Regions from separate parts of the Nocardia sp. NPDC003726 genome, predicted to be linked through region 2. Evidence: predicted binding sites of a transcription regulator. Region 2 holds the regulator's gene; the other holds the start of a gene.

Region 1 (14,530 bases), on a different contig from region 2:
GCCGGCGGCGTTCGCCGGGTGTTCGCCGCGCCGGTTGCGCCAACGTCATTCGCGTCAGGGGCGGTGGGAGGTTCGGGGCCTCGGCCGGTTTCGCTGTGGGCGGAACCCTCGGCTGACGGAATCGACTTGAACTCAACCATTGTTGAGGTCTTAGTGTCGGTGGCCAGGTCTTGGATGGGTGGGGAGCGAAGAGGGAGTACGACGTGAGCATCGAATCCGTGGCGTGGAGCCAGATGTACCGGCGGGCGAACGCGCCGCAGGAACAGCGGCCGTTCCGGCTCGCCACCGCGCGGCGCATCCTGCGGTTCGCCGCGCCGCACCGGCGGCGGATCGGCGCGTTCCTGCTGTTCAGTGTGGTGTCGGCGGTGCTCGCGGTGGCGACGCCGGTGCTTGCGGGCCGGGTCGTCGACCACATAGTCGGCGGGGCGGCGCCACGGGTGGTGGTCGTTCTCGCGGCGGTGATCGGCGTGCTCGCGGTGTTCGACGCGGGGCTCGGGGTCGCGATCCGGTGGATGTCGGCGCGCATCGGTGAGGGGCTCATCCTCGATCTGCGCACCGCCGTGTTCGACCACGTGCAGAAGATGCCCGTCGCCTTCTTCACCCGCACCAGGACCGGCGCGCTGGTCAGCCGCTTGAACAACGATGTGATCGGCGCTCAGCGGGCGTTCAGCGACACCCTGTCCGGCGTGGTGGCCAACCTGGTCACCCTCGCGCTGACCCTCGGGGTGATGATCAGCATCTCGTGGCAGATCACCTTGCTCGCGCTGGTGTTGCTTCCGGTGTTCGTGTTCCCGGCGCGCCGGATGGGCAACCGCCTGGCCGACTTGCAGCGCGAAGCCGCCCGGCTGAACGCGGCGATGAGCACCCAGATGACCGAGCGGTTCTCCGCGCCGGGCGCGACGCTGGTCAAACTCTTCGGGCGGCCGGAACAGGAGTCCGACGAGTTCGCGCTGCGGGCCCGCCGGGTGCGGAACATCGGCGTGCGCACCGCGATGCTGCAAACGGTCTTCGTCACCTCGCTCACCCTGGTGTCCGCGCTGGCGATCGCCTTGGTGTACGGCCTCGGCGGCTGGTACGCCCTGCGCGGGCAGCTGGACGCGGGCGCGGTCGTGGCGCTGTCGCTGCTGCTGACCAGGCTCTACACCCCGCTCACCGCACTGGCCAGCGCCCGGATGGAGATCATGGCCGCGCTGGTGAGCTTCGAGCGCGTCTTCGAAGTGCTCGATCTGAAGCCGCTGATCGAGGACGCGCCGGATGCGAAACCGGTTCCGGAGGGCCCGGTCGCGGTGGAGCTGGACGCGGTGAGCTTCGGCTACCCGTCGGCCGACAAGGTGTCGCTGGCCTCACTGGAGGACGTGGCGAATCTGGACACCCGCGGCGGGGTGCAGGTGCTGCACGACGTGTCGCTGCGCGCCGAGCCCGGTCAGCTGGTCGCGCTGGTCGGCTCGTCGGGCGCGGGCAAATCGACCATCGCGCAGCTTGTCTCCCGTCTCTACGACGTCGACGCGGGCGCGGTGCGGTTGAACGGCGTCGACGTGCGCGAGGTGACCACCGGATCGCTCCGCGACACCGTCGGCCTCGTCACCCAGGACGGGCACCTGTTCCACGACACCATCCGCGCCAATCTCCTGCTCGCGCGGCCGGAGGCCACCGAGGACGAACTGTGGGACGCGCTCGAGCGCGCCCGGCTGCGCGACTTGATCGCGTCGCTGCCGGACGGGTTGGAGACCGTGGTCGGCGAGCGCGGCTACCGGCTCTCCGGGGGTGAACGCCAGCGCCTGACCATCGCCCGCCTGCTGCTCAAGCAGCCGCGTGTGGTGATCCTGGACGAGGCGACCGCGTCGCTGGACTCGACCTCGGAAGCCGCCGTGCAGGAGGCGCTGTCCGAAGCGCTGGAGGGCAGGACCGCGTTGGTGATCGCGCACCGGTTGTCCACCATCCGCGCCGCCGACCAGATCCTGGTGCTGGAACAGGGCCGGATCGTGGAGCGCGGCACCCACTCCGAGCTACTGAACGCCGATGGCCGCTACGCGGAGCTGTACCGCACCCAGTTCGCCGAGGAACCCGTCACGGCCGCGGCCTGATCCGTTGTCGGGCTAGCTCGCCGTCTGGTCCGCGGTACAGGTGGTGTCGGCCTCCGGCAGGGTTCCCGCGCCGAAGTAGGCGTTGATCGCGTTGTTCACGCAACTGCTCAGCTCCGGCCGGAACGTCATGTGAATGCGGACGTCTTGCAGGCTGACCAGGCGCGACGCCGACAGGTACTGGTGCAGCCGGACGCCGTGCGCATAGGGAGTGCGCGGATCGCCCGTCGCCTGCACGATGAGCGCGGGCACGGCGTTGCGCACCACGGTCGGCGGCTCCACCGGGCGCGGCCAGAAGGCGCACGGCTGGATATTGCCCGCCAGCGCACCGAACACCGGCTGCGTGGCGCGGTTCTCCTCGATAGTGCGCCAGTACCAGAGCGGATCGATGGGCGCGCTGACATCACCGCAGGCGATCTCCGCGAGGACGGAGTTCTCGTTGTCGCGCAGCGCCGCCACGATGGCGCGCAGCCGTGGCGTCTGCGCGGTCGTGGGCGGACCGCCCGCGGCGTCGGCGAGTTCGCGCACCGTCGCGGCCAACGGCTCGTTCAGCCGGAAGTTCCACAGCAAGGCGTGCAGGATGAACGGCAACCAATGGTCGTCGATCGCGAATCCATCGATGACGATCGGCCTGCGGTTGGCGATCCGGACCAATTCCTCGATCTTCGCGCGCACCTGCTGCGGCGTCGCGCCGAGCCGGAACTGCTCGTCCCTGGCGGCGGCCCACACCGCCCAATCGTCCAAGGCGATTTCGTCGGCGGGTCCCCAATCCTGGACCAAGCCCGTCCAGTACCGATCCGGGTCGATCGCGCTGTCGAGCACGATCCGATCGCTGCGCTCGGGGAACATCTGGGTGAACACGGCCCCGAGGTACGTGCCATAGGACAAGCCGTAGAAGTTGATCTTCTCCTCGCCCAGGGCGGCCCGCACGACGTCCATGTCCCGCGCCGTGTTGCGAGTGGTGAACTGCCGCACCAACTGCGGATCACGAACGACGCAGCTCGCGGCCATGCCCGCGGACTGAACGGTGTCGTGCGCGAAGCCCAGCGGATCCAGGCCCGCCGACCGGACCATCTCGCCGACCGGCCAGCCGCACCGCGGGCTCGAGGTGGATTCGCCGACGCCGCGCGGGTCCAGCCCGATCAGGTCGTAACTCGCCAGCACGTCCGGCGACAGCACGTCGCCGAGCAGATCCACACTGTCCAGGCCCGGCCCGCCGGGACCACCCGGATTCGACACCAGGATGCCCCGCCGCCGCGCCGGATCGCTCGCCTTCACCCGGGATATCGCCAAAGTGATCGTGCGACCGCCCGGCTGCCCGTATTCGAGCGGCACGACGACGTTCGCGCACTCGCCACCGGCCTTGTCCAGATTCTCGACGCCGCACGGCTTCCACTCCAGCGGCTGGTGATAGAAGCGGTCCAAGCCGTTCGCGCGCGAGTCGTTCACCGGATCGGCCCGGCCGTACGCGGGCGCGGCGAGCAGCGCGGACGCCGCCACTATCGACATCGAACGCCAGAACAGATTCGCGGACAAGGAAGTTCGCCTCTCGACCGGAGCGAGCACGGAGATGATGCGGAAGAACCGTATCGGATCGGTGCTCGCGACGGCGGCAACGACTTCCCCCGCGCGGCGGGGTCGGGTCACGACCGGTGCCGGGATGTCGGCGAGGCCCTGCGGCTTCCCCCGCGCGGGGTCCGGTCGAGGTCAGCCGCAAGATCGGCGCGCCTGTCGCATCTGGGCGCGTCACCGCGCGACGCCGCTTGCGCCGGAGCCGAGGACCTTCGGTCAGAACTCATTCATGACGCCGAGCACGGTGCGCCCCCGATGGCTGCCGTCGCGGATGGAGTGCAGCACTTTCTCCACATCGGTGATCGGCGCGTAGTTCTGCAGCGCCGAAAGATGCTGCGGGCGTAGTTCTTTGCCGAGCTGTGCCCAGACCTCCCGACGGCGATCGATGGGCAGGTTGACCGAGTCGATGCCTTCGAGGGTGACGCCGCGCAGGATGAACGGCATCACCGTGGTGGGCAGCTCAGGTCCGCCGGTGAGCCCGCTCGCCGCGACCACGCCGCCGTAACCGATGGCGCTGAGCACGTAGGCCAGCGACGCGCCGCCGACGCTGTCCACGGCCGCGGCCCACCGCGCCTTGGTCAGCGGCCGCGGCTTGGCGTTCGGGTCCTCCGGCAACCTGCCGATCACCTCGTTCGCGCCGATCTCGCTGAGCAGATCGTTCGCGTCGGTCTTGCCCGTGGACGCGATGACCTCGAAGCCGAGGCCGGAGAGGATGTCGATGCTCACGCTGCCGACTCCGCCGGTCGCGCCGGTGACCAGCACCGGGCCCGCGTCCGGCATGAGGCCGCGATCGAGCAGGGCCTGCACGCTCAGGGCAGCGGTGAACCCGGCGGTGCCGAGCGCGGCGGCGTCGCGCAGGCTCAGCCCATCCAGCTTGACCACCCATTCAGCCGGCACCCTGGCGTATTCGGCGAAGCCGCCGTTGTGCGAAACGCCGATGTCGTAACCGTGTGCGATCACCTGGTCACCCGGCGCGAAATCGTCGTCGGCGGACTCGACCACCTCACCGACGAGATCGATGCCGGGGACGATCGGGTAGTCGCGCACCACACCGCCGCCCTTGGTGATCGCCAGACCGTCCTTGTAGTTCGCGCTCGAGTAGTGCACCTTGATCGTCACGTCACCCGGCCCGAGGAAATCCTCGCCGACCTGCTGCCGGGTCAGGACGATCCCGCTATCCGATTCGTGTGCCACCATCGCCCAGAACTCCATGCGGACGAGCATACGAGCGTAGGGACGGGTCCGGGAGCTACTGCGGCAGGAGTTCCAGCCGCACGCCGAGCAGACGAACCGGGCGGTCGAGGTCGAACCGTTCGACGATGCGCAGCGCCGTCTCGGCGATTCGCGCGACGTCGATGGTCGGTTCGGGCAATTTCTCCTGTTTGCTGCGGGTGTAGAAGGTGTTCGTGCGCACCGTCACCGAAACGCGGGTGCCGATCCGGCCCGCCGCGGCCATCTCCTCGGCGACCTCGGTGGCCAGCCGCGCGACCTGGGCGCGGATCTCGCCGGGATCGGTCAGATCGTGCGGGAAGGTCTCGGATTTGCTGCGCCCGATCGGGATTCGCGGTTCGGTCGTGACGTCCGTATCTCCTTTGCCGTGGCCGAGCACCCAGAGATACGGACCGGTGTTCGGCCCGAATTCGGCGGCCAGGCGATGCCGGTCCGCCGCTATCAGCTCGCCGACAGTCCGAATGCCGAGTTCGGCGAGCCGGGCGGCGATGCGGCTGCCGATGCCCCACAACGCGTCGGTCGGGCGGTGGGCCATGACCTCGGTCCAGTTCGCGGCCGTGAGCCGGAAGACGCCCGCGGCGGCGCCCGCGCCGGCGGCGGGCTCGGCCGAGGACTTGCCCGCCGACTTGGCGAAGCCGGTCGCGAGCTTGGCGGTGAGCTTGTTGTCCCCGATGCCGATCGAGCAGGTCAGCTCGAGTCCGGCGATGGCGTCGCGCACCTGCCGCGCGAGGGCTTCCGGATCGTCGGTGTCGGCGGCGAGGAACGCCTCGTCCCAGCCCCACACCTCGACCCGTCCCGGAAACGTCCGCAACAGGGCCATGACTTCGTCGGAAGCGTCCTCGTATGCGGCCATGTCCAAGGGGAGGAACACGCCGTCGGGACACTTGCGCTGGGCGCTGCGCAGCGGCATCCCGGCCCGCACGCCGAACGCGCGCGCCGGATAGGACGCGCAGGTCACCACCTTGCGCGGCTCGCTGGGATCGCCATTGCCGCCGACGATGACCGGCAGTCCCCGCAGTTCCGGGTGACGGCGGAACTCCACCGCCGCCTGGAACTGATCGAGGTCGACGTGCAACAGCCATCTGGCCACATGCCGTTCTTACCGCAGGGGTGCGACACACCGGTCTGGATTGCGCCGATCGCCCGCCGACCGGCAGCACCGCGCCCTCGCGCACCCTGCCATTGCGAGGCCGCAAAAACAGAACTAAATTCTGGTTATGAAGATTCGAGATCGGTTGCTCTTGGCGGCCGAGCGCCAGTTCGCCGAGCACGGCGCCCTCGACGCGACGCTGACGCAGATCCGCGCCGCGGCGGGCGCCAGCGTCGGCGCGCTGTATCACCATTTCCCGGACAAGTCCGACCTGTACCGGCAGGTCTGGGCCAACGCGCTGGCGGACTATCAGGAGCATTTCTGGGCGGTGGTCGGTGACAGCGCCGACGCGCGCGAAGGCGTCGTCGCCGGCGTGCACGAGCACTTGCGCTGGGTGAGCGAGAATCAATACCGCGCCACCGTGCTCACCGCGGCGCGGCCGCCAGGGGTGCGCGAGAGCGAGGGCAATCGCCGCTTCATGTCCGACGTGACTCGGTGGTGGCGCACGCACGCTGGGTACGGGGCGGTGCGGGATCTTCCGATCGACCTTGTCTACGCGCTGTGGCTCGGCCCGGCGCAGGAATACACGCGCCAGTGGCTCGGCGGGGAAATGCGCCTCGCCCCCGATCGAGTCGCGGGGGAACTCGCGGATGCCGCCTGGCTCGCCCTCGCCGCCGACCGCCCCAGAGCCGCGAAAGAGATGTCCCGATGACGACCACCATGACCCTCGACCTCGACAGCGCCAAGAAGATACTGGCCGCACAGCCCTTCGCGACCCTGGTCGGCACCGAGATCACCGCGTTCGGCGACGGCGCCGCGACCCTGGTCATCCCATTGCGCCCGGAATTGACCCAGCAGTTCGGCTATGTGCACGGCGGCGTGCTGGCGTACGCGGCCGACAACGCCCTCACCTTCGCCGCGGGAACGGTGCTCGGCGCGAACGTGCTCACCGGCGGCGTCACCATCACCTACCTGCGTCCCGCCGCGGGCGAACGATTGCGCATCGAGGCAACTGTCACGGGGGCGACGCGCCGCCAAGCGGTGGCCCACTGCGAGATCTACGCGGAAAGCCGTGACCGCGAACCGATCCTGTGCGCGGTGGGCCAAGGCACGACGCGGCTCGCGGAAACCGACCTGACCGGCACGAACGGCTCGTAACCTCGCATCGAGCGACGGCCCTTTCGCAATACGAAAGGCCGGGCACGGAATCGTTCCCGTGCCCGGCCCGTCAGCCCAGGTCAGGCAGTCGCCGCGAAGGCGGGCCCCAACGCGGGCTCGGCCACCGGCTCGATCGCGTAGGCCAGGATGTCGGCCACATCGGCGACCGGCCGGACGTCCAGCGCGGCCAGCACCTCCGCCGGTACGTCGTCCAGGTCCGGCTCGTTGCGCGCCGGGATGAACACCGTCTTCAATCCGGCCCGCTGGGCGGCGAGCAGCTTCTGCTTGACGCCGCCGATCGGCAGCACCCGGCCGTTCAGCGTGACCTCACCGGTCATGCCGACGTCCGATCGCACCTGACGGCCCAGCGCCAGCGACACCAGGGCGGTGACCATCGTGACGCCCGCCGACGGTCCGTCCTTGGGCACGGCGCCCGCAGGGAAGTGGATGTGGATATTGCGATCCAGCACCGACGGCTCGATGCCGATCTCCTCCAGGTGCGAACGCACGTAGGTCAACGCGATCTGCGCCGACTCCTTCATCACGTCGCCGAGCTGGCCGGTGAGCGTCAGCGAGCGCTCGCCCTCGGCGGCGTTCGCCTCGATGTAGAGGACGTCGCCGCCCGCGCCGGTCACGGCCAAGCCGGTGGCCACACCGGGAACGGCCGTGCGTTCCACCGAGTCCGGGGTGAAGCGAGGACGACCCAGGTAATCCTTCAAGTCGTCCAGACCGATCGTCAGGGCCCCCGCGCCGACCTTCTCCTCGTAACCCAGTTCGGGGTCGTACCCCGATCCGGCCTCGCGCTCCGACAGCCGCGTGGCCGCCTTGCGCAGCGCTTTGGCGATCAGCCGCTCCATCTGCCTGACCCCGGCCTCCCTGGTGTAGTTGGCGGCGATCTCGCGCAGCGCCTCCTCGGTCACCGACACCTCGTCGGCGGTCAGGGCGTTGCGCTCCAGCTGCCGCGGCACCAGGAAGTCGCGCGCGATGGCCACCTTGTCGTCCTCGGTGTAGCCGTCGACGGTGATCAGCTCCATCCGGTCCAGCAGCGGGCCGGGGATGGTCTCCATGACGTTCGCCGTGGCGATGAACAGCACGTCGGACAGGTCCAGGTCGAGATCCAGGTAGTGGTCGCGGAACGTGTGGTTCTGCGCCGGGTCGAGCACCTCGAGCAGGGCGGCCGCAGGGTCGCCGCGGAAGTCGGAGCCGACCTTGTCGATCTCGTCCAGCAGGACGACCGGGTTCATCGAACCGGCTTCCTTCATGGCCCGCACGATCCGGCCGGGCATGGCGCCGACGTAGGTGCGGCGGTGCCCGCGGATCTCGGCCTCGTCGCGCACGCCGCCAAGAGCCACGCGGACGAACTCGCGGCCGAGAGCGCGCGCCACGGACTCGCCCAGCGAGGTCTTGCCGACACCGGGCGGGCCGACCAGCACCAGCACCGCGCCGGACCCGCGTCCGCCGACGACCTCCAGGCCGCGGGCGGCCCGGCGTGCGCGGACGGCCAGGTACTCGACCATGCGGTCCTTGACCTCTTCCAGGCCGTGGTGGTCGGCGTCCAGCACCGCGCGAGCGGCCGAGACGTCGGTGCTGTCGGTGGTCTTCACCGTCCACGGCAGCTCGAGCACGGTGTCCAGCCAGGTCCGGATCCAGCCGGATTCCGGGCTCTGATCGCTGGCTCGCTCCAGCCTGCCGACCTCGCGCAGCGCCGCCTCGCGCACGGTGTCGGGCAGATCGGCTTGCTCGACGCGGGTGCGGTAGTCGTCGGCGCCGTCCGGCTCGTCCTCGCCGAGTTCCTTGCGGATGGCGTTGAGCTGCTGGCGCAGCAGGAATTCGCGCTGGCTCTTCTCCATGCCCTCGCGCACGTCTTCGCTGATCTTCTCGCTGATCTCGGCCTCGGCGATGTGCGCCTTGGTCCACTCGATCAGGGTGGTGAGTCGCTCGGCCACGTCGGGGGTCTCGAGCAGTTCGCGCTTCTGCTCGGAAGTCAGGTACGGGGCGTAGCCCGCGGTGTCGGCGATGGCCGACGGATCGGTCAGCTGATTGACCGCGTCGATGATCTGCCAGGCCTCACGGCGTTGCAGCACCGAGACGACCAGCTTCTTGTATTCCGCGGCCAGTTCCTTGGTGCGGCCGTCGGCGGCGGGCGTCTCGACCGGCTCGGCCTCGACCCACAGCGCGGCGCCGGGACCGGTGACCCCGTGCCCGATCTTGGCGCGCCGTTCGGCCTTGAGGACGGCGGCAGGAGCGCCGCCGCGCATCCGGCCGACCTGTTCGATGGTGGCGACCACACCGTAGGTGGCGTAGCCCTCGGTCAGCCGCGGCGCGAGCAGCACGGCGTCGGTCTTGGCGGCGCGCGCGGCGTCGATCGCGGCCTGCGCGGATTCGTCCAGTTCGATGGGCACGACCATGCCCGGCAGCACGATCGGATCGGTGAGGAACAGCACCGGCAGGTTCTGTGGTGTAGTCACGTTCTTCGACCCTTCCAAAAGTTGAGCGATGCCTACTCAACCCCGGGGCGAGTGGGTTTGTTCCGCCCCGACCGGTCCGTTCGCTGACGGCGAAGTCGCGGCCGGCTTCGCGTTGACACCCCGTCCAAGGCAATGAGAACGTTGTGACCTTGGTATCTCATACCGGCGGTACCGCCGGATCGGCTTAGGGAGTCCCATCGATGTCGTCGCTCGCCGCTGGCGTGTTCATCGACTGGGAAAGCCTGACCGGGCAGCCGAAGTTCGTGGTCGACCTGATCACGTTCCCGATCTTCAGCGCGCTGGCGGGATGGCTGACCAACTGGACCGGCGTGCTGATGCTGTTCTGGCCGATCGTCTTTCGCGGCATCCGCATCCCCGGTCTGCACGTGCTCTACCCGTATTTCCCGCGCCGGGTGCAAGTGCTGCCGACCTTCTCCGGTGACGGCCGCCGCCTCGGATTTCAGGGCTTCATCCCGGCGCGCGCGGAGAAGATGGCCAGCATCTGCGTGGACAAGGCCCTGATGCGGATCGGCAGTCCCAAGGACTTCATCCACGAACTCGATCTCGACGGCATCGCCGACTACATCGCGGTGCTGGCGCGCGAGCAGGTGCGCCCACTGGTGGACGAGCTGATGTACCGGGAGAACCCCGACCTGTGGCGTACGGTGCCGCGCGCGGCCAAGCAATTGATCTACCAGCGGGTGGATCGGGAACTGCCCGCGCTGTCGCGCCGCGCGTTCGCGTCGCTCGGCGACAACGTCGACCAGTTGATCGGCATCAAGGGCTTCGTGATCCGCTATCTGCAGGACAACCCGGCCATCCTCAAGGACCTGACCACCACCATCGCGGCGCCCGAACTGCGCTTCATGGTGCGCATCGGCTTGCTCGGCGCGCCCTTCGGCGTGCTGCTGGCTCTGTACCTGCATGTGCACCAGCAGATTCCGGTGCTCGGCTGGGTACCCGGGTGGGTGATCGTCCTGCTCGTCTCGGCGGCGATCGGCGTGATCGTGAACGTCATCGCGGTGAAGATGGTGTTCGAGCCGGGCGACCCGCAACCGAGGTACAAGTACCTGTGGAAGCAAGCGCTGCTGGCGAAACGGCAGCCGCAGGCGGCGACCGATCTGGCGCACATCCTGGCCTACCAGGTGCTGACGCTGCCGAATCTGTCCAAGGAGCTGCTCGACGGCCCGAACGGGGACAAGACCAGGCAGTTGCTGGAACGCTTGATCGCCGACGAGATCAACCGTCAGCTCGGGCCGACCACCACACTGGTGCGGGCGGCGCTGGGGCGTCGTCAGTTCGACAACCTCACCGTCGGCGCGGCGGGCGCCGCCGTCGGCTTGGCGCCGACCCTCGTCGAGGACGAAGAGTTCACCCGGGAGCAGGCCAAGACCATCGATGAGTTCGCCGCGCGTAAGCTGCGGCGGCTCACTCCGGGGGAGTTCATGGAGATGTTCTACGCGTCCGTCGAGCAGGACGCCTGGCTGCTGTATCTGCACGGCGCGGTGCTCGGCCTCGTCGTCGGAGCCGCCCACCTGCTCCTTTTCGGCTGGTAACGGGCCCGTCGTCCCCGAGATAAAACAAGCATGCTTGCCTTTTTTTGGGCTCGCTGCGATGCTGGACCACGGTGGCGCACGAGGCGGTGGGCCCGGACGGCAGGGGCACAGATGGCTGACCTAGAGGCTTTGCTCGGCGATTTCGCCGACGAATGCGCGGATCTGGAACGACTCGTCGCCCCGCTGGCGCCCGAGGAATGGGCCCGCGCCACACCCGCGCCCGGCTGGACCATCGCTCATCAGATCGGGCACCTGGCCTGGACCGACGAGATCGCGACGATCGCCACCGCGGACGCAGCCCGCTTCCAGCAGTTGCTGACCGAGGCCGGGCCGCGCGCGCTCACCTTCGTCGACGAGGCCGCGGAGAAGGCCGCGACCGAACCGCCCGCCGAGCTGCTCGACCGCTGGCGGCGTGGGCGCGCCTCGCTCGCCGCCGCGCTGCGCGCCGTGCCCGCCGGCGCCAAACTGCCGTGGTTCGGCCCGCCCATGAGCGCCGCGTCGATGATCTCCGCCCGCATCATGGAGACCTGGGCGCACGGACAGGACGTGGCCGATGCGATCGGGGTGCGCCGCTCGCCCACGGCGCGACTGCGCACCGTGGCCCATATCGGCGTGCGCACCAGGAACTTCGCCTACACCGTGCACGGAAAGAACCCGCCCGCAGCGGATTTCCGGGTGGAGCTCACCGCGCCGGATCGCACCATCTGGTCCTGGGGACCGGAGGACGCCGAACAGCGGGTGACCGGACCGGCGCTCGACTTCTGCCTGCTGGTGACCCAGCGCCGCCATCCGGACGACCTGGCACTCGTCGCGTACGGCGAGGACGCCGCGGAATGGCTCACCATCGCACAGGCTTTCGCGGGTCCGTCGGGCGAGGGAAGGACGGCGGGCCAGTTCACCTGACCCGCCCACACCCGACCCGATCGACGATGATGCGGGAGCGGGCGAGCGCCACACTTGGGTGCGCCGTGTTCATGTCGACGGCCGGACGCCGTTGGCCGGGTGTCTCGAGGTGGCAGTCGAGAATGGCGCTCGCCAGCTATCCGATATTTACCCGCCCGTGCGCTCCCGGAAACATCCGCGCAAGACAGACCGGGGCGCGTCGGCTCGTGCCCCCGCCCGCGCCCTTTGTGATCCTGCTCTCTCCGATGCGGTATGCCCCACGACCGCACAGGTAATCTGGTCGCGCGTACAGCTTTCCACGGTGCTGGTCGCCTGTGGGGAGCGGCGTCGCAGGGAAAGGAGCGCATCGTGACAGCACACCGGCCTGCCCAGGTCGCACGGCATGCCGCCGTCGTGCTCGCCGGTGCGGCCAGCCTGAGCCTGACCGTCGCGGCGGGCGCGTACATCGTCCACCAGATCGCCGATACGCAGCGCCCCGATACTCCGATCGCCGCGCCGGTCACCCCGGCCGCCCCGGATGAGCCCCGCCACGGACACGGCAGGGACTTCGATCCCGTGCTGACCGGCAACAGTTTCGTCTTGTCCGCAACGGTTTCCGAGTCCCATGTCGCCGAGCCGGAACAGGTTGAGCAGCAAGCTGCTTCGCTTACCACACCTCCTGCCCGCACCCCGGTGGGCGGTACGGTCCGGATCGGCGACGCCTACGTCGGGGCGCGAGTCGCGGAGGGCGAGGCCGACACGGTCTCGGTCACCGTGGACACGAATGCCTTGACCATGCTCACGGGTCTGCTGCACTCCGATTCCAGGCCGGAGCCGAATGCGGGCAACGTGACCACGATGCGCACCGATCTCGATACCCAGCGGGGCGAAGTGCGAGTGGCGTTCTCCGACCCGAGTCTGGGCGAGCACGGCGTTCAGCTGGATCGTCACCCCGCCCCGAAGGGAACCGACGAGCGCGCGCCCGCGCGCGGTGCGGCGGATTCCACCGTGGTGTGACCCACCGCTTACCCTGCTCGGCATGAGCGCCTACGACTTCTGCGTCATCGGCGGCGGCATCGTCGGAGTGGCGACCGCGCACCGGATCCTGGCGCGCCATCCCGGTGCCAGCCTGGTGCTGCTGGAGAAAGCAGAGCGCCTTGCCGTCCATCAAACCGGGCACAACAGCGGCGTCATCCACTCCGGCATCTACTACCCGCCGGACAGCCTGAAAGCCAGGCTGTGCCGCCGTGGTGCGCGCTGGACCAAGGAGTTCGCGGCGGCACACGATATTCCACACCGGGTCTGCGGCAAGTTGCTGGTCGCCACAGACGACGCCGAGTACACGCGCATGCTCGCACTGCACGAGCGATCCGTCGTCAACGGGGTGGATGTCGAGCTGATCGACGCCGCCGAACTCGCGCGGCGAGAACCGAACGTCACCGGTGTCGGCGCGCTCTTCGTCCCGGACACCGGTATCGTCGACTTCACCGCGGTGACCGAAGCGCTGGCCGGGGAAGTGCGCAGCGCCGGAGGCGAATTCGTGTTCGGCGCCGAGGTCGCGACGCTCACCGAGACATCGGACGCCGTGACCGCCGCCGGACCGGCCGGCTCGTGGACGGCGCGTCGCCTGGTGGTCTGCGCGGGGCTGCAAGCCGACCGGATGGCACGGGCGGCCGGACTGCGCACCAACTTTCGCATCGTTCCCTTCCGCGGGGAGTACTATCAGCTGCCGCAGGAGCGCAACGGCCTGGTCAGCACGTTGATATATCCGATTCCCGATCCCGAATTACCTTTCCTCGGCGTGCATCTGAGCCCGACCATCGACGGAACGCTCACCGTCGGCCCGAACGCGGTGCTCGGCCTGTCCAGGGAGGGCTACCGCAAAGGCAGCGTCGACTTGCGCGACGCACGAGAAGTGCTCGGCTTCAGCGGCTTCCACCGCGTCGCCAAGGCGAATGTGCGCACCGGACTGCGTGAGCTGCGCAATTCGCTGTTCAAGCGGGGATACCTGGCACAGTGCCGCCGCTACTGCCCGGAGCTGACCCTCGCCGATCTGCTTCCCCGGGAAGCCGGAATTCGCGCACAGGCGGTCTTGCGCGACGGCACCTTGGCGCACGATTTCCTGATCGAACGCACCGAGCGCTCGGTGCATCTGCTCAATGCCCCCTCACCTGCGGCGACCTCGGCCATGCCGATCGCGGAGCACATCGTCGATCAGCTCTGAACAGGCGTGCGAGGCCGGTTCTCCCAAGCAACCACTCGGTCGCAATCTTGCGATTGCATGCACCAAATCGCCCAGAGCTCTCGAATAAAGAGGACAGCTGTAGTACTTTTGACGCCAGTCGTGGGACAGGGAGGGCCTATGGGCCACATCAAGTACGCGAGTGACGTCGGAGCGCCTGTCGAGGTCGCTTTCAACTACACCGACAACCATCTCTTCGTACCGGATTGGATGTTCGGCATCGCGGACTTCGTACCGACCGGCGACCGGGA
Region 2 (14,530 bases):
GCGGGGCGGGGGGCGTTTTCCGGGGGCCGCCGCCCCCGCCACTTTGGAGCAAGCGGCGGTCGCGTAAACGCGAGCCACAAGAGGGCCGCGAACACGCAGCGCCGCAGGCGCTGCAAATCGAACACAGCAGGCGCTGGACTAATAGAGCGGATCGTGGCGGATGTTCTTCGCGAGCGTGCCCGCTGCCATGAGGCGGAACTTGGTGGTCTGCACCATCGACGGTGAACCGACGATCTGCACGTCACGGTCGGACCAGGCGCCGTAACTGGCGACCACCTTGCCGATCTGGCCGGTGACCCGTGGTTCCACGCCGGGCCATGTGGTGCGCGGTTCCTCCGGTTCGGCGTACCACCAGGGGTTCTCGTCGTGTTCGCTCACCGGCGTGACCGTGAGCCAGCGGTTGGCCATGGCCAGCTTGCTCAAGGTTTCCAGGTCGTAGAGGTCGCACGGGTGGTGGCCGCCGACGAACAGGTGCACCTTCGGATTGGTCCGCCGCATCGCCATCGCCATCAGCTGCGCACGCAGCGGCGCGATGCCGGTGCCGCAGCCGACCATCAGCATCTTGCGTTTGGCGTTGCGCGGAACGCCCAAGCCGCCCAGCGGTGAGCCGAGCAGCCACTGGTCGCCGACGGCGGTCTGGCCGACGATGGCGGAGCTGACCCAGCCGCCCAGCACGCTGCGGACGTGGAATTCGATCTCGCCGTTGGCATTCGCGGGCACGGCGGGCGAGAGGTAGCGCCACATGCGCGGCCGTGACGGGATCTGCACGCTCAGGTACTGGCCCGCGGCGTAGCGCATCGGCTGATCCAGTTGCAGCCGGACGACGACCAGGTTGCGCAGCACCTCGCGGCGTTCGATCACCGTTCCGGTCCACGCCGACGGCGTAGTCTCCTTCTCCGCGGCGCCGATCATGGTGTCGGAGATGATCTTCAGGCCCTCGTCCCAGGCCCGGTCCACCTCGTCGGTCCACATCTCGGTGCCGGCGAACACCTTCACGGCGGTCTTCAGCGCCGTGGAGACGGCGGCATAGTGCGCGGGCTGCACACCGTACTTGCGGTGGTCCCTGCCGAGCTGGGACAGGAAGGGCAGCAGCTTGTCGGGCTCTTCCAACCGGTCCAGCGCGTAGGAGATCGCCTTGACCAGCCGGTCGCGCTGGAGGTCCATCGCGGCGGGAAAGAAATCGCGGACGTGCGGGTAGTCGGTGAACAAGATCGCGTAGAACGATCTCGCCAGTTTCTCCGGCCCCCCATCCTCCGCAGCAACCGCCTTGAAAGTAGTTCTGATCAAAGCGACAGCGCGTGAATCCATCGGTATCACAACCCCATTTCGCACTCGTTCACGAACCATGCCGGCGAGTGAGGTGCTGCGGGGCCACTCGACAGCAGCCGATGGAAAGGAGTGTAGGCGAGGTTTGCCAGCAACGGAATCTTTCGAAGGAACATCCCGCTCGGAATTTCGTCGAAACGAGGATATTCCGGGAGACACGCCAGAGAAACCGACTGAGAGGCCGTAGATTCCACAGGTAATTGGTCTTCCACACCCCGGATCGACAAGGGACACTTAGGAAATTACGTCCCGACTGGTCTGTTCTAGCGACTTCGGGGCAACACCACAACTGGCGCAGATGGATCGAATCGGGCAAACCGATACGGTTGCGTAAGCGAGTCTATGGTAGAAATTCCCAGTTGATTCGACAACGAAATGACCTGTGTCTAGCCGATTCTGTCGAACATGTTCTGGTTTATTCTCAGCAAATCTGTGACACACCGGGCGCGAACGACGAAGGCCCCGGCGCCGGATCGCGAAGTGCGACCGAGGCCGGGGCCGTCGTCGTTTCGGTTATCGTCTGCGCTGGCCGTCTTCGCGACGGTGCCGCGGCTGCCAGACGACCAGCGCGGTACTGCGCTGCTGCGGAACGAGATCCGGGCGGTAGGCCGCCCGCGTCCGCTCCAGCTCGGCCGACAGTTCCGCGACCTGCCGGCGCAGCTCCTCCACCTGATTGGTCAGTTCGATGATGCGCTTGATGCCCGCCAGGTTGACGCCCTCGTCCTGGGACAGCCGCTGTACCTCGCGCAGCAGCTCCACGTCCCGGGCCGAGTAGCGCCGACCACCGCCCGAAGTACGTTGCGGCGTGACCAGTCCCAGACGGTCATACGTGCGCAGCGTCTGCGCGTGCATGCCGGCCAGCTGGGCCGCCACCGAGATCATGAAGAACTCGGCCCGCGACCCGCCGGACGCGTTCTTCGGTTCCGAGGACATCACGCACCTGCCCATCCCGCACGTGGATCGAAGCCGCCCGCTCGCTCCGCCTCCTGATAGCGCTTCAGCGCCTCGATGGCGTTGTCGTCCAGCTTCTGCGGCACGGCGACCTTCACCGTGACCAGCAGATCGCCCGCGCCACCACCGCGCTTGGGCACGCCGCGGCCGCGTACCCGCAGGGTACGGCCGTCCGCGGTGCCCGGAGGCACCTTGACGCCGACCCGCCCGTCCAGCGTGGGCACCGAAACCGTGGTGCCGAGGACCAATTCACTGTAACTGACCGGAAGCACCAGGGTCAGGTCGTCGCCGTTGCGGCCGAAGACCTTGTCCTGGCTGACGTGCACGGTGACATACAGGTCGCCCGAAGGCGCCCCGCGCAGCCCCGCCTCGCCCTGACCGGCCAGCCGGATGCGTTGCCCGTCACCGACTCCGGGCGGAATCCGCACCGTGATGGTGCGCGTGCGGTTCTGGATGCCGCTGCCCTGGCAGTCGAGGCACGGGTCGTCGATGATCGACCCGCTGCCACGGCACTCGTCGCACGGCTCGCTGAAGCCGAACGCGCCCTGGTTGCGGCTGACGATGCCGGTCCCGTTGCAGATCGGGCACACTCGCGGACTCGTGCCCGGTTTGGCTCCGCTGCCGTGACACGTGGTGCACGGCGACGGGCTGGTCATCCGCAGCGGAACCGTGACGCCCTGAGCCGCCTCCCGGAAACCGAGCGTGGTCTCGGTCTCCACGTCGGCGCCGCGGCGGGGGCGGCTCGAGGTCCGCGTGCCGCCGCCCCGGTTGAACAGACCGCCGAGCAGGTCGCCGAGGCCACCTTCGGCGGCACCCGCGGCGCCGCCGAAGAGGTCCCCGAGGTTGAACTCCTGCGAGAAGCCGCCGCCCGCGCCGGACCCGAACCCACCGCGACCGTAGCCGCCACCCGCGAAGAGCTTGCGGGTGTCGTCGTACTCCTTGCGCTTGGCCGGATCCGACAGGACGGCGTGCGCCTCGCTGACGGCCTTGAACCGCTCCTCGGCTTTGGTGTCACCGGGGTTGGCGTCCGGGTGCAAGTCGCGGGCGAGCTTGCGATAGGCCTTCTTGATCTCGTCCTGCGAGGCGCCGGAGGAAACACCCAGCTCCTTGTAGAAGTCCTTTTCGATCCACTCCCGTTGGCTCACCGAGCATCTCCTCCTCTCGCGTCCTTATTGTTCGTTCGCGCCGGCATCAACATCCGATGCCTCTTCAGTCGGTGGAACAGCGTTTTCCTTCACATCGGCCACGCCGTCGGTTACCCCGACGAGCGCGTGCCGAAGCACCCTATCGCCGAAGCGATAGCCCTTGCGCATCACAATGCCGATCACCGGGTCGTGGCCGGAGCCCTCGTGCTGCACGGCCTCGTGCAGGGTCGGGTCGAAAGGCTCGCCCTCCGAACCGAACTCCTCGAGACCCTGCTTGAGCAGCGCGGCCGACAGCTTGTCGGCCACCGACTTCAGCGGGCCCGCCTCCAGGTCACCGTGCGCCCGCGCGCGGTCGAGATCGTCGAGCACGCCGAGCAGCTCGGTGACCACCGACGCCTTGGCGGCATCGATCGCGGCCTTGCGGTCGCGCTCGACCCGCCGCCGGTAGTTGGCGTACTCCGCGGTCAGCCGCTGCAGGTCGGCGGTGCGCTCGGCGAGCTCGCCGCTGATGGTGTCGGCGAGGGCGTCGCCGTTGCCGGTTTCCACGCCCTCGTCCGCCTGCGGGGCCTGCGCGGCCGCGGCGCCGTTGTCCGCGGCCTGCTGCCGGACGTCACCGGTCTCCGGATCGATCTTCCGGTTGTCGACGAAGGTGATCGGCTCCTTCTCGGAGTTGGCCTCGGTCACTTCTTCTCCGTGTCGACCGGCTCGTCCACGACCTCGGCGTCCACGACCTGGTCATCCGACGCGGCGCTGGACGCGCCGTTGCCCTGCGCGGCGGCGTCCGCCGCGGAGGCCTCGTAGATGGCCTGGCCGAGCGCCTGCGACTCGGTCGCCAGCTTCTCCACCGCCGCCTTGACCGCGGCGATGTCGGTGCCCTTCAGCGCCTCGTTCGCCTCGGCGATGGCCGCCTCGACCTTGGTCTTGACGTCCGCGGGGACCTTGTCCTCGTTCTCCTTGATGAACTTCTCGGTCTGGTGGACCAGCGACTCGGCCTGGTTGCGGGTCTCCGCCTCCTCGCGACGCGCCTTGTCCTCGGCCGCGTGCGCCTCGGCGTCCTTGATCATCCGGTCGATCTCCTCCTTGGACAGGCCGGAGCCGTCCTGGATCTTGATCGTGTTCTCCTTGCCGGTGCCCTTGTCCTTCGCGGTGACGTGCACGATGCCGTTGGCGTCGATGTCGAAGGTGACCTCGATCTGCGGCACGCCGCGCGGGGCCGGCGGGATGCCGGTCAGCTCGAAGGAGCCGAGCAGCTTGTTGTGCGAGGCGATCTCGCGCTCACCCTGGAACACCTGGATCTGCACCGACGGCTGGTTGTCGTCGGCCGTGGTGAAGGTCTCCGAGCGCTTGGTCGGAATGGTCGTGTTGCGCTCGATGAGCTTGGTCATCACGCCGCCCTTGGTCTCGATGCCCAGCGACAGCGGGGTCACGTCGAGCAGCAGGACGTCCTTGACCTCACCCTTGAGCACACCGGCCTGAAGGGCGGCGCCGACGGCGACGACCTCGTCCGGGTTCACGCCCTTGTTGGGCTCCTTGCCGCCGGTCAGTTCCTTGACCAGATCGGAGACGGCGGGCATACGGGTGGAGCCGCCGACGAGCACCACGTGGTCGATGTCGGACACCTTGATGCCCGCGTCCTTGATCACGGACTGGAACGGCGCGCGGGTGCGGTCGAGCAGGTCCGAGGTGATCTTCTGGAACTCGGCGCGGGTCAGCTGCTCGTCGAGGAACAGCGGGTTCTTGTCCGCGTCGACGGTGATGTAGGGCAGGTTGATCGAGGTGCTCTGCGAGGAGCTCAGCTCGATCTTGGCCTTCTCGGCGGCCTCACGCAGCCGCTGCATGGCCATCTTGTCCTTGGTCAGGTCGATGCCCGAGCTGGCCTTGAACTTGTCGACCAGCCACTGCACGACCCGCTCGTCCCAGTCGTCGCCACCGAGGTGGTTGTCGCCGGAGGTGGCGCGGACCTCGACGACGCCCTCGCCGATTTCCAGCAGCGAGACGTCGAAGGTGCCGCCACCGAGGTCGAAGACCAGAATGGTCTGTTCCTTGTCGCCCTTGTCCAGGCCGTAGGCCAGCGCCGCCGCGGTGGGCTCGTTGACGATGCGCAGGACGTTCAGGCCCGCGATCTGGCCTGCTTCCTTCGTGGCCTGCCGCTGGGCGTCCTCGAAGTAGGCGGGCACGGTGATGACCGCGTCGGTGATCTCCTCACCGAGGTAGGCCTCCGCGTCGCGCTTCAGCTTCATCAGCGTGCGGGCGCTGATCTCCTGCGGCGTGTACTTCTTGCCATCGATCTCGACGGTCCAGTCGGTGCCGATGTGCCGCTTGACGGAGCGAATGGTGCGGTCGACGTTGGTGACAGCCTGGTTCTTGGCCGGCTGGCCGACCAGTACCTCGCCGTTCTTCGCGAACGCGACGATCGACGGGGTGGTGCGCGATCCTTCCGAGTTGGCGACGACGACCGGCTCGCCGCCTTCGAGAACGGCGACGACCGAGTTCGTGGTCCCGAGGTCGATTCCGACCGCACGAGCCATGGTGGTTCCTCCTAATTGACGTACCAATGTGTGTCGGTGCCGGGCGAAAACCGCCCTGTGACGCCGCGAAGGACGCCGCGAGACCTCGCCCCTAGCACCTCACGGAGCACGGCCCCAGCAACACTGAGCGTGGTCGGCTCAATCCTGCCCCGCAGGAGTCTCGGAGTCAACCGAAACTTGAGTCCTGCACGCTCAATCTTGTCGAATAGCTCAACGGGCGAGTCGCGCGTTTAATTCCCCGGAGGCGGCACGTAGCTGTGATCTGCGTCATAAATCGAGGGCGCTGGACGGCCCCCTGAGCGAGTGCGGCCGGGATCGTGGCCGCAGTAGGGTGACGGCGGGGCACCCCATCCGTGCGCCGTCGATCCGAGGAGTCGCCATGAGGGCCGCCGTCGTCACCGCCGCCGAATTCGAGGTCACGGAGGTGCCGACGCCACGGCCCGGTCCGGGGCAACTGCTGATCGACGTGGCGCGCTGCGGTATCTGCGGCTCCGACCTGCATGCCCGCACCCATGCCGACGAACTGGCCGACCTGGCCGTGGCCACGGGCTACGACCACTTCATGCGTTCGGATCAGAGCGTGGTGCTTGGCCACGAATTCAGCGGCACCGTGGTCGACTACGGGCCGGAGTGCCGGAAGCGGTGGAAGACGGGAACGCCGGTGGTGGCCCTGCCGATCGTCCGGCACGGCGGGCAACCCCACCTGGTCGGACTGTCGACCGCGGCGCCCGGCGGTTACGCCGAACAGGTGGTGGTCCAGGAATCGATGACCATGCCGGTGCCCAACGGGTTGTCCGCCGAGCACGCCGCGTTGACCGAGCCGATGGCGGTGGCCTGGCACGCCGTGCGCAGGGGCCGGGTCGGCAAGGGGCAGACCGCCTTCGTCATCGGTTGCGGGCCGATCGGCCTCGCGGTGATCAGCATGCTGAAGGCCGCGGGCGTGCGCACCGTGGTGGCCAGCGACTTCTCCCCGCGCCGACGGGAACTGGCCACGGCGTGCGGCGCCGACGTCGTGGTGGATCCGGCGACCGAGTCACCCTGGACGGCCGCACCGAAGAAGGGACGGATCAACGGCGTCACCGACATCCTCGGACTCGGGTTCGACACCATGGAACGCTTGCGGCGGGTGCCGAATCTGCCGTGGTGGTACGTCTTCCGCCTCGCTCACACGGTGAACGCGGGACCCGCCGGTCCGGTCGTCTTCGAATGCGTGGGCGTACCCGGGATCATCGATCAGATCCTCGCCGCCGCGCCTCCGCTGTCACGCGTTGTCGTGGTCGGGGTCTGCATGGAGACCGACCGCTTCCATCCCGCCATGGCGATCAACAAGGAGATCGAACTGCGGTTCGTGCTCGGCTACGACCCCGGCGAGTTCCGCGACACCCTGCACATGCTCGCCGAGGGAAAGGTCGACCCGAGCCCGCTGATCACCGGGACCGTCGGGCTGGACGGCGTCGCGGACGCCTTCGCCGCGCTCGGCAACCCGCAGCGGCACGCGAAGATCCTGATCGACCCGCGCGCAGCGGGCGCCGCCACCGCCTGAGCTCGATCAGGGCGCGGCGGCCAAGACCTCGTCGGCGATCTTCTCGTCCAGCGTCACCCGCACCAGCGCGGCGGCGAGTTCGGCGGTGTGGTGATCCGGCGCCAGCCGCGCCAGCCGGTCGGGATCCTCCGGCAACTGGACGCGCTTGGCGCCGCGCAGAGCGCGTTCGTCGAAGTGCGGCCGGACCCAGGTCCAGATGTCCTGGATCTCGCGCAGGAAGATATGGGCTCCGGTCGGACCGATCCCGTCGAACTCTTGCAGCAGTTCCGCGGCGCGCTGCGGGTCGTTGTCCGCTTTCTTCGCCAGTTCCCGCAGGTCACCGTGGTAGCGATCGAGCAGGCGCAACGCATTGTGGTGCAGTCGCGTCGCGGTGCTCTCGTCGTAGCGGCGGTAGTTCCCTCGCCCCAGCGCGTCGACCAACTCCTGCCACTGCGCGTCCGCGACCCGGTGCGGCGTCCGGTAGCCGCTGCTGATCAGTTCTCGCGTGGCCCCGATCGCGATCTCCGCGGAGATACGGGCGCTGAGCAGCTGGGAAAGCATGAGCAACTGGAAAAGTGCGGCCGGTTTGTCGTCGAGGGTGATGCCCGCTTCCTCGGCATATCCCGTGCCCGCACGGACGAGCAATTCGTGTACGACGTCCTCTTGGCTCATCGTTACCTCCTCTCGCTACCAGGGCGCATACCCGGCCCCACGGCGACTACACCGGCGGCGGTCAGCGGGGAATACGCCCGTCGCCGCAGGTCACGGCGCTTCGGAGGCGGTATTCACCGGCCGATCATTCCGGCAGCACGCTCAGCGTGCCTTCCGCGCTGCGAGCGGCGGTCAGGCACGCCGTGGCGGTGAATTGGTCGGCGAGCGGGTGACGCGCCCGCGCGCGCCATTTCCGCACCGCGGCCATCGCCTGGGCGCGCTGCGCCGGCAGCGGCGCGTCGGCGGGGAGACCCAGGCGCAGATGCGGTGCGATCCCGGAGCCGCCGATGAGGCGGTGCAGTTCGGCGAGATCGTCGGCGGGCAGCGCCAGTTCGTCGGTGCGCAGGCGGCCGAGCAGGCGCAGCTCGGCGAAACCGTGTACGTCCGCGAGCAAGGTGCGCACCCTGGGCAGCAGGCGATCGGCCTGGGTGCCTCGGTAGGCGGTCAGCACCCGGGCCAGCGCGGTCAGCGCGGAGTGCGCCTTGAGCTGATCGGCGCGCTGACCGAACTGCACGTCCAGCACCGAGCGCAGTTCGTCCACGCCGCTGCGACTGGTCAATTCGGCGGCAAGGGTGGCCGAGTCGCGCACGCCGAGCCGAATCAGCGTGACCGCCATACGGATGCCGAACAACCCGAACCGCTCGGCGAGCTGGGCGCGCAGCTCCGGCGGGACCGGAAGCGGCACGTCGGCGCGCGCGAAACGGTCCGCCGAGAGCAACGCGGCGCTCAGGTCGTCGACCGGGACCCGCGCCAGCGCCTCGAAAGCCGCGAACTCCTGCTGACGCAGCGTCGCCGCGGCGAACGCGAGCAGCCCGGCGACCGGGATCACGGCCTGGCACAAGCCCGTCCGTTCCAATTCCCCGGCGAAACGCGCGGCGACCTCACGCGCCGAGTGCAGCGCGTCGATGCGGCCGGCGCCGATCTCGTCGGCCCGCGAGACCACCCCGACAATGCCCAGCGGACCCGGCGCGCCCGGTCCGCCGTTGGCGGCGGCGGCAGTGCCCGCGCCGACGCGCTCGAGGAACTGCACGTCCGTCGCGTCCAACCGGCGCAGCAGATAGACCACCGCGTCGGCGCCCGGAATGGCGATGCTCTGCTCGGACCGCTCCTCGTCCGCGCCGGGGGTCAGCAGACGCGCGGTGCGCCGCGAGACCTCGCGCGACAGCGACGAGGTGCCGGGAGTGTCGATGATGGTGGTGTGCGCGAGCGTCGCGGCGGGCCACTCGACTTCGAGATGGTCGACCTCGCGCGGGGCCGGGGCGTTCCAGTTCAGTCGGTCCAGGTCGAAGGTCAGCCCGTGCGTCCCGCTGCCGCGGCGGACCACTACGTGCGCGCGGGCGCCGTCGGGGGCGTAGGCGGTCACGCTCGGCGTGGAACCGTACCGGTACCAGGTGACCACCCTGGTGCACTCGGTCGCGTCGGTGGGAGCGATGTCCTGTCCGACAAGCGAATTCAGCAGGGTGGATTTGCCCGCCTTGATCGAACCGGCGAGCGCGACCCGCAGCGGCTGATCCAATCTGCGGGCGCAGTCGGCCAGCAGGGCGCGCGGCCGCGGCTCCCCCGCGAGCGCTGCCTGCGCCGCCCCGACCAGCCGATGCGCCTCGGCGACGATTCCCGGCACCGCGTCACCATCACGTCTCACGGGGTTACCGTACCGGCGGGTCCCATCGGTAGTGCGGTCTGCATGGCATCGGCGTAGCGGCGCAGTTCGGCGACCACGCGCAGCTGCTGTTCCAGCTGCGCACCGCGTTCGGCGCGGCGGGTGGCCACCATGTTCGCCGCCTCCTGCGCGGCCCGCAGCGACTCGTCGATCGAGCGCAGACTGCGTTCGGCGACGCCGGCGTAGTGGTCGCGCAGGGCGCGGTGGATCCGGTGCAGCCGATCCTTCGACTCCTTGCCCGCCTGGAACGCCACATCGTCGACGAAACGGCGCACCGCCGCCTTCGCTTCGTTGCGCCGCTTGGCCAGCCTGGCCTGCTTGTCGTCGCGGAACGCCTTGCCGCCCACGATCAATCCCGCGCCGATCGAGATCGGGTTGAGCATCGCGAGGCCGGCGAAGGTGCTGGCGAGCCCGACCATGAGCACGCCGCCGTAGGAGCCGCGCATGCCGACGAGCAGCTTGCTGCCGAAACCGATGTCCGGCTCGAGATCGGCGAGCGTGCCGGTGACGGCGCGGCCGGTGTCGGCGCCGGCGCCGGGGCGCACGTCCGGCAGGTCGACGGCGCCCAGTTCGGCGAAGTGCTCGGCGACGCGCTCGGCGAGCTGGATCGCGCGCGCGTGGGTCCACAGCAGGTTGTCGCCGAGCGCGGTGTCGACGGTGCCGGTGAGGTGTTCGGCGATGCGGTCCCAGTGCCGGCCTGGATCGTGCTCGTCGATCCATTCCTCGGTGGTGCGCGCGAGATTGCGCAGGCGGTCGCGCAGATCGTGGTCGACGTCCCCGGCCAGGTCGGTGATGCCGTCGGCGAGCGTCTGCTGCCAGGCGGCGGTCCTGCGGTGCAGTTCCTCCGCCGCGGAACGGGCGGATTGCAGCTCGCGTACCGCCGCCGCGCCCTGCGCCGGATCGCGGACCGCGACCAATTCACTGCCGAGAGCCAGCGCGAGATGCTCGGCGGCGGACCGGATGTCGCGGGCGACGGCGGTGCGAGTGGCCAGCTGATCGCGCGCGACCACCTGGTCGCGCAGGAAGGTGTACAGCACGCCGAAGCCGGATTCGACACCCAACTGCGGGTCCTGCAACCGCATGGCGTGACTGCGCAGCAGCGACGACACCGGGATCATCGGCACGTCCAGGCGGGCGCGCGCGAGATGGCCGAGATCGGCTTCGTGCACCTGACGCCAGTGCGGGTACAAGTCGGTCTTGGTGAGCAGCAGCGCCACCGTCGGGCACAGTTCCCGCACCTGCCGCAGGAACGCCAGCTCGGGTTCGGTGAGTTCGGTCGAGGCGTCCGAGAGCACCAGCACCGCGTCCGCGGCGGGCACCAATCCGAGCACGCCTGCCGCGTGGGCATTGCCGTGGCCGCCGACGCCCGGGGTGTCGATCAGCACGATGCCATCGGCCAGCAGCGCGTTGGGGATCTGCACCTCGAGGCGCACGATCCGCCGCCCCTGCGCGATCGGGGCGCGCTGGTCGATCGCGCCGATCTCCGCGATCGGCACCGCCACCCTGGTCTCCGCGCCGCTGGAGTCGCCGTGCGCCGCGAGCACCAGCTCCGCGCGCGGCTCGGGACCGTGCGCGAGCAGCATCGGGACCGCCGTGGTCGCGTCGTCGCCGACCGGGCAGATGTCCAGGTTCAGCAGCGCGTTGACGAAACGGCTCTTGCCCTGGTCGAGCTGCCCGGCGACGACGATGCGCCGCCGCGGGTCGCGGACCCGGTCGGCCGCCACTTCCAGGCGGCCGACCAGATCGTTGCGGCCGGCGGCGCGGGCCGCCGCGATGGTTTCACCGAGTACCGACAGCAGCGGTACCGCCGGTGGAGTGGCGTTCGGCGCGGGTGTCCCCATCGCGGTATGGACCTCTTTCCGTATTACCGGGCAACTGTCAGTGCAGGAATGTATCGCCACCCAGCTCGGCGCCCGCCGAACCGCTGAACTCCGTGCCCGCGTGGCTCTCGCCGAACAGGCCCGCGTCGGCCTGGCCGCTGGCGGAGCTGTCCAGGCCGGAACCGAAAGCGCTCGACACGTCCAGCGAGGACCAGGTGTGCGCGGTCGAGCCGACGCTGCCGCCGAGACCGGCGCCGGTGTCCACCGCACCGTGCGCCGCGCCGCCGGCCGAGCCAGCCAGCCCGGCGCCCGCGTCCGCCGCGCCGCTCACGCTCGAGTGCGCCGCACCGCCGAGTCCGCCCGTGGCGTCGAGACCCGAGGACAGGCCAGAGCTCGCGTGCGAGCCGACGCCGCCGTCCAAACTCGAACCGAAGTGCGCTCCCGCGCTCGAGGCTCCTTCGAGGCCACTCGACAGACCCGCGCCCGCGTTACCCGCAGCGCCGAGTCCAGTCTCCAAGCCCGAACCGAGATGCGCTCCCGCACTCGATGCGCCATCGAGACCACTCGACAGACCAGCACCCACGTTGCCCGCAGCGCCGAGTCCGGTCTCCAGACCCGAACCGGCCGCGCCTTGAATTCCGGCGGCAAGTCCTGCACCGGCTTCCGCACCCGCGCCCAGTCCAGTCGACAGGCCCGAAGCGAGCCCGGCCGAGAGGCCCGAACCCGCCTGAGCGCCGGCATCGATGGCGCCGATGGCGCCGGTCAGCCCGGTTCCGAGGCCCGTACCGGCCTGTACCGCGCCGCCCACGCCGGTGGACAGGCCCGTTTCCAGGCCGCTGGCACCGTGCGGCCCCGCATCGAACGCGCCACCGAGCCCGCTCTGCAAGCCCCCGCCGACCTGCCCACCGGTGTGCAGCGAGCTGTCCAGTCCACCGCCGAGTTCCGCGCCGGTGTTCACGGCCGCGCCGAGACCCGTCGCGAGCCCGGTCTCCAGACCCGCCGTCGCCTGTGTTCCGAGGTTTCCGGCACCGCCGACGGCGGAGGAGAAGTTGCCTCCGAGCCCCGCGGCCGCGTTACCGGAACCCTGGGCCGCGGAACCGATGCCGCCGGTGAGCCCGGTGGCCGCCTGCCCGCCGGCATCGAGCGCGCCGCCAAGGCCTGCCTCCAGACCGGACCCGATCTGCGCACCCGCGTCGGCCGCCCCGTGCAATCCGGTGGACGCTCCAGCGCCGAGACCGGCACCCGCCTGCGCGCCGCCTCCCAGCGCCGCGTCCAGACCGGTGGTCACCTCACCGGCGCCGTTCAGCGCACCTTCCAGATCCGCTCCGGCGCCGAGGTCACCCGCCGCACCCGCAGCGCCGCCGAGCCCCGCACCAAGACCGGCGGCCAAGTCCGTCGCGGCACCCGCAGAACCATCCACAACCCCTCCCAGGCTCGTCCCCAGACCGGTCGACGCATCAACCGCACCCCCGAGCCCAGCCTGCACACCGGTGCCAACGCCCGCGGCCGCATCCGCAGCGCCACCGAGATTCGCACCGAGACCAGCGGTCAAGTCGATCGCAGCACCGGCCGAACCATCCACAGCCCCACCAACATTCGACCCCAAACCGGTCGACGCATCAACCGCGCCCTCCAGCCCAGCCTGCACACCGGCACCGATACCCGTCGCCGAATTCGCGGCGCCGCCCAGCCCCGCATCGACACCGGCGGAACTATCCACAACCCCTCCCAGGTTTGCGTTCAGGCCGGTTGTCGCGTCCACGGCTCCTCCGAGGCCCGCACCGAGGCCCGTGGTGACATCAGCCGCGCCGTCTAGACCCGCACCGAGACCGGCATCGACAGCACCCGTGATGCCCGCGCCGAGATCGGTTGTCGCGTCGACGGCCCCTTCGAGTCCCGTACCCACACCGGTGCCGAGGTTCGCCACCCCGCCAATCGCGCTGTCGATACCCGCCGTGAGATCGGTCGCCGCACCCGCGGCTCCACCGAGTCCCGCACCCAGGCCTGTGCCGACGTCAGCCGCACCACCCAAGTTCGCGCCGAGGCCGGTCGTCGCGTCGACGGCGCCTTCCAGACCAGCGCCAGCCCCCAGCGCCGCATCCAAACCCGTGGCCAGGCCACCCGCGGCGGCGCCTCCGACACCCGCGCCGACATCAGCGGCACCACCCAAACCGGCACCGAGCCCGGTCGTCGCATCGATGGCGCCTTCCAGACCGCCACCTACCTGGGCACCAGCTCCCAGCGCCGCATCCACGCCTGTAGCAAGGCCGCCCGCCGCATCGACAGCTCCGCCGAGACCCGCGCCGAGGCCGGTCGACGCGTCGGCAGCACCCTCCAGGCCCGCGCCGAGACCTGCGGTCAGATCAGTGGCCGCACCCGCGGCCCCGCCCAGACCCGCACCGAGACCCGTGGTGACATCAGTCGCGGCGTTCAGACCGGCACCGAGTCCCGTCGTCGCGTCCACAACGCCTTCCAGTCCAGCGCCGACACCGGTGCCGAGCCCCGCGGTCACATCGGTGGCCGCGCCGAGGCCGGTTTCGAGGCCCGCGCCGATACCGGTGGTGAGGTCCACCGCGCCACCGACCGTGCTATCCAGACCCGCTCCGAGGCCGGTCGTCGCGTCCACAGCGCCCTCGAGACCCGCGCCGAGGCCCGAGGTCACGTCGGTCGCCGCGCCGAGACCACCTTCCAGCCCCGCGTTCAATCCCGCGGAGATGTCCGTGGCGCCCTGCACAGCACCCTCCAGACCTGCGCCGACACCCGTGGTGATGTCCGCCGCGCCACCGATGGCGGTTTCCAGGCCTGCGCCGAGGCCGGTCGTCGCGTCGACGGCACCTCCGATACCGGCGCCCAGACCTGCCCCGAGG

What was found. The regulator HspR, encoded in region 2, represses chaperone genes until heat shock. The targets are predictions, from matches to a motif close to ANNTGAGTNNNNNNNACTCANNT.
Region 1: lon (endopeptidase La) is a predicted target of HspR. The motif match lies at 9,619-9,641, and genes of this name have one in related genera.

The regions. Positions count from the first base shown of each region.
Region 1 is NZ_JBSFNF010000015.1:174,256-188,785, reverse strand. Features, by position in the region: gene ACWDMM_RS20870 (ABC transporter ATP-binding protein) at 204-2,084, shown strand; gene ACWDMM_RS20865 (alpha/beta hydrolase) at 2,097-3,617, opposite strand; gene ACWDMM_RS20860 (oxidoreductase) at 3,870-4,865, opposite strand; gene ACWDMM_RS20855 (DNA polymerase IV) at 4,903-5,973, opposite strand; gene ACWDMM_RS20850 (TetR/AcrR family transcriptional regulator) at 6,101-6,685, shown strand; gene ACWDMM_RS20845 (PaaI family thioesterase) at 6,682-7,131, shown strand; gene lon (endopeptidase La) at 7,212-9,539, opposite strand; gene ACWDMM_RS20835 (hypothetical protein) at 9,800-11,155, shown strand; gene ACWDMM_RS20830 (TIGR03084 family metal-binding protein) at 11,267-12,058, shown strand; gene ACWDMM_RS20825 (hypothetical protein) at 12,407-13,054, shown strand; gene lhgO (L-2-hydroxyglutarate oxidase) at 13,077-14,261, shown strand; gene ACWDMM_RS20815 (SRPBCC family protein) at 14,400-14,530, shown strand, end outside.
Region 2 is NZ_JBSFNF010000011.1:196,346-210,875, reverse strand. Features, by position in the region: gene ACWDMM_RS17695 (FAD-binding oxidoreductase) at 139-1,308, opposite strand; gene ACWDMM_RS17690 (heat shock protein transcriptional repressor HspR) at 1,840-2,259, opposite strand; gene dnaJ (molecular chaperone DnaJ) at 2,259-3,422, opposite strand; gene grpE (nucleotide exchange factor GrpE) at 3,447-4,106, opposite strand; gene dnaK (molecular chaperone DnaK) at 4,103-5,950, opposite strand; gene ACWDMM_RS17670 (zinc-binding dehydrogenase) at 6,330-7,493, shown strand; gene ACWDMM_RS17665 (HhH-GDP family DNA glycosylase) at 7,500-8,144, opposite strand; gene ACWDMM_RS17660 (dynamin family protein) at 8,269-9,825, opposite strand; gene ACWDMM_RS17655 (dynamin family protein) at 9,822-11,684, opposite strand; gene ACWDMM_RS17650 (IniB N-terminal domain-containing protein) at 11,722-14,530, opposite strand, start outside.